Regions from separate parts of the Streptomyces sp. NPDC052109 genome, predicted to be linked through region 2. Evidence: riboswitches for the same ligand, from Rfam matches in the RefSeq annotation. Region 2 holds a riboswitch; the other holds the start of a gene.
What was found. A riboswitch is a leader RNA that binds a small molecule or an ion and turns the genes downstream of it on or off. The one in region 2 is predicted to bind S-adenosylmethionine.
Positions count from the first base shown of each region.

Region 1: another riboswitch for S-adenosylmethionine. It lies ahead of thrC (threonine synthase); the one in region 2 lies ahead of AB0L59_RS27535 (amino acid ABC transporter permease).

Region 1 covers NZ_JBFAWF010000010.1:51,101-53,298, forward strand. Annotated here, with positions in the region: gene AB0L59_RS21265 (glucosyl-3-phosphoglycerate synthase) at 53-997, opposite strand; SAM riboswitch class I at 1,158-1,313, shown strand; gene thrC (threonine synthase) at 1,331-2,198, shown strand, end outside.
Region 2 covers NZ_JBFAWF010000015.1:134,323-136,520, reverse strand. Annotated here, with positions in the region: gene AB0L59_RS27540 (glutathione S-transferase C-terminal domain-containing protein) at 1-635, shown strand, start outside; SAM riboswitch class IV at 701-809, shown strand; gene AB0L59_RS27535 (amino acid ABC transporter permease) at 1,134-2,114, shown strand; gene AB0L59_RS27530 (amino acid ABC transporter ATP-binding protein) at 2,111-2,198, shown strand, end outside.

The sequences.
Region 1 (2,198 bases), on a different contig from region 2:
CAAACGTACGGCCGAGCACGGCGCGCCGACGTATACGACCGCTGCGGCCGGTTCACGCCACCCTGCGCCCGGCGTACTCCGCGATCTCCACCATCGGCGGCCGCTCCTCGGTGTCCACCGAGTACGTGCGCGGCTCGAAGCCGTCCTCGCCCCGCTCGAACTGGGTGAGGGACGGCCGGACCAGATGGCCGCGGGCCAGCCGGAGCTGGGCCGTGCGGTAGATCGCCGCGGCCATCCGGCCGAGCGCCTGGCCGTCCTGGTGCCGGTGCTTGCGGACCCCCACATCGACCTGGGCCAGCGCGTCCAGGCCCACCAGGTGCAGCGCGTCCACCAGCATGCCCAGCTCGACGCCGTAGCCGACGGGGAACGGCAACTGCTCCAGCAGTGAGCGCCGGGCGGCGTACTCGCCGCCGAGCGGCTGCACGAATCCGGCGAGCTGCGGCCAGTGCATGTTCAGCAGCGGGCGGGCCATCAGCTCGGTGACCCGGCCGCCCTGCCCGGCCGTACCGGCGAGCGGGCGGTCGTACATGGCCTTGACCAGGTCGACGTCCGGCTCGGTGAGCAGCGGGCCGACGATCCCGGAGACGAAGTCGGAGGAGAACTCCCTCAGGTCGGCGTCGACGAAACAGACGAGGTCGCCGGTGGTGACGAGGAGCGAGCGCCACAGCACCTCGCCCTTTCCGGGGACGGCCGGAACGCGGGGCAGGATCTCGTCCCGGTGAACGACCCGGGCGCCCGCGGCGGCGGCCACCTCGAAGGTGCGGTCGGTGGAGCCGGAGTCGACGACGACGATCTCGTCGACGAGCGGGGCCTGCTCGACGAGGTCGTGACGGATCACCGCGACGATGTCGCCGACCGTCTCCTCCTCGTTGAGGGCGGGCAGCACGACGCTGACCGTCTGCCCCGTGCGCTGTTTGGCGGACAGGATCCGGTGGAGCGGTCGATCGGCCACGGACCAGGAGCGGGTGGCCAGCCAGCGCTCGACTTCTTCCAGCACGGTCTGCGGCTCCTCACTGTTCGTGATCACACGGGGGTGATCGTGTGATCCATCTCGCGGTTCGGACGACTATCTCAACTGTCCTGGCCTTCGGTTACAGTCTTGAACAACGCCGATGACCATCGCATGTCGGGGGTCGCGCGCGTCCACAACCGAATACCGCTCATCCAGAGGGGCAGAGGGACACGGCCCGATGAAGCCCCGGCAACCCTCCAGTCGGTACTCGTAGATCCGCAGTGATCGCTCCGCGAGGCTCCCGGCTAGGGAAGGTGCCAAATCCGTCTCACGGCGAGATGCGTCGTGAGGAAGATGAGGAGAAAGGGCCTCGCCTCCATGGCTGTGCAGACAGTTGCAAGCTCCAGCACCCCCACCGTCGACCTCGGTCCCGCCGCGGCCCTGAGCTGTCGCGAGTGCGGTCACCGCGTCCCGCTCGGCCCGGTGTTCGCCTGCGAGGAGTGTTTCGGCCCGCTGGAGATCGCCTACGACTTCTCCGCCTACGACACCGAAGAGCTGCGCCGCCGCATCGAGGCCGGCCCCGCGAACATCTGGCGGTACGCCCCGCTGCTGCCGGTCCCGGCGGACGTGGCCGACAAGCCGAACCTGAACCCGGGCTGGACCAAGCTCGTCAAGGCCGACAACCTCGCCGCCGAACTCGGCGTCACCGGCGGCCTGTTCGTGAAGGACGACTCCGGCAACCCGACCCACTCCTTCAAGGACCGCGTGGTCGCCCAGGCCCTGGAGGCCGCGCGCGCCTTCGGCTTCACCACCCTGTCCTGCTCCTCCACCGGCAACCTCGCCGGTGCCGTCGGCGCCGCCGCGGCCCGGGCCGGCTTCCGCTCCTGCGTGTTCATCCCGCACGACCTGGAGCAGGGCAAGGTCGTGATGGCCGCCGTCTACGGCGGCGAACTCGTCGGCATCGAGGGCAACTACGACGACGTGAACCGTTTCTGCTCCGAGCTGATCGGCGACCCGGCCGGCGAGGGCTGGGGCTTCGTCAACGTCAATCTGCGGCCGTACTACGCGGAGGGCTCCAAGACCCTCGCGTACGAGATCTGTGAGCAGCTCGGCTGGCGGCTGCCCGACCAGATCGTGGTCCCGATCGCCTCCGGCTCCCAGCTCACGAAGATCGACAAGGGGCTGCAGGAGCTGATCAAGCTGGGTCTGGTCGAGGACAGGCCGTACAAGATCTTCGGCGCCCAGG
Region 2 (2,198 bases):
AGGGCGGCCACTCGGCCCTGCGGCCGCTGTACGAGGCCGGCGCCCACCGGTACACCGGTCCGGCCGTCGCTCCGGTGCTCAGCGACGAATGGTCCGGGCGGATCGTGAGCACCCATGCCCCGGACATCATGCGCGACCTCGACCGCCGGTTTGGCGGTGACCGTCTCTCGCTCTACCCGTGCGGCGCGGAGTCGGAGATCGAGGCGGTCGAGCGGATGTGCGCGCAGGGCATCGAGGAGGCCGCGCAGCGCGCCGGATCGGCCGGTGGCGAGCCGGTGGAACGTGACCTGGCCCTGAGCGCGCTGCTGGAAACGCTCGGCGCCCTCGACCGCTGGCTCGTCGGCCGCACGTATATGATCCGCGACGAAATCACCGCCGCGGACGTCGAGTTGTGGGTCGCGGTGGTCCATCTCGACACCGTGCACCGCAACCACCTGGATGCCGCCGCGGTCCAGCGCGTCGCCGACCACCCAGTGCTGTGGGCCTACGCCCGACGCCTGACCGCCCACGCCGCGTTCGGCGCCTACCTCGACCTCGACGGCATCGAGCGCCGTCATGACGCCCGCTGCCATGGACTGGAGGCTGCCGGAGCAGCCGTCCAGATCCTGGACTGGGCGGCACACGCGGCCGGTTAGCCGTTCCACCTGGTGGACCGGCATTGACATTCGTTCGGGCAATTGTCTTAACTACGGCCCTGAACGGTCATGAGTGTCAGCGACAAGCCCTGGCTAGCTGGCCGGCAACCCTCGCGCCGCGGTGGGGTGCCCCAGGTGACGACCGGACCGAAGACGTTTCGGTAAGCGCGAGGCCCACAGGGCCGGAACAGTGATGGTGACGCCATGTACGCAGCTCCCAGGACGGCCGCACGCCGCTCCCAGGGCTGCGTACGGCCGTACGCGAACCTGCTCGTCACCGATCGTGCTGTCGATCTGCTCCGCGTGAACAGCGCACTGTGTACCGCACCGGGCTGTGCCCGCTGTCGGGGCTGACCTCTCCCCGCAGCCCCCGCGTTTCCTGACGAACACCGCCCGTGCGGTGTGCCGTTGTCCTCCCTGTCCCCGGTACCCCGCCGTCGTGTGCGCCCCCGCATGCCGCCGCGCTTCCGGGGTGTTCCCACCCAGCCGGAGCCCACCATGAGTGAACCCCCTGGCGCCACCGTCACCCTCCCCGAGGCGCCGACCTCCGACGAACCGTCGAAAGCCCTCACCGCCCAGCGCGTGCTGCCGTTGCGGCGGCCAGGACGCTGGATCGCCACCGCGGTTGTGTTGGTCCTGGTCGCCCAGTTCGTGCACGGACTGGTGACCAACCCCTTCTACCAGTGGGACCGCTGGGGCTACTGGTTCCTGCGCCCCACCATCCTCGACGGCTTGCTGATCACGCTTCAAGTCACCGCCTACAGCGCGGTGCTGGGCCTGATCGGCGGCATCGTGCTCGCTCTGGCCCGGCTGTCGAGGAGCCCCGTGCTGCGCGCGGTCAGCTGGACCTACGTCTGGGCGCTGCGTTCCGTCCCGCTCATCGTGGTGCTGATCTTCCTCTACAACTTCAGTGCCCTGTACAAGACGTTGAGCGTCGGCGTGCCCTTCGGTCCGGCCTTCATCTCCTTCGACGAGTCGAAGCTCGCCACCGACATGGTCGTCGCCGTCATCGGCCTCAGCCTCAACGAGGCCGCCTACGCGGCCGAGGTGGTCCGCGGCGGCATCCTCTCCGTCGACCAGGGCCAGCATGAGGCGGCAGCGGCGCTCGGCCTGCCGAAGGGCTACCAGTTCCGGAAGATCGTCTTCCCACAGGCGCTGCGCTCGATCGTCCCGAACTACGTCAACCAGCTCATCGGCCTGATCAAGGGGACCTCGCTGGTCTTCTACGTCTCCCTGCTCGACCTGTTCGGCTCCGCGCAGACGATGGGCTCCACCTATCCCGGCGACATAGTGCCGCTGCTGCTGGTCGTCACCGTCTGGTACCTGATCCTGACCAGTGTCGTCTCCGTCATCCAGTTCTACGTCGAGCGGCACTACGCCCGCGGTGCCACCCGCAGCCTGCCGCCGACACCGCTGCAGAAGCTCCGCACCGGGCTCACCGACCTGCGGGCCCGCATCCGCCGGGAGGCCGCCGTATGACCGCCGGAACGATCGAGGCCCTGGCGGACGTCGAGGCCGCCACCGTCGAGGTCCACGACGTGCACAAGTGGTACGGCACCCACC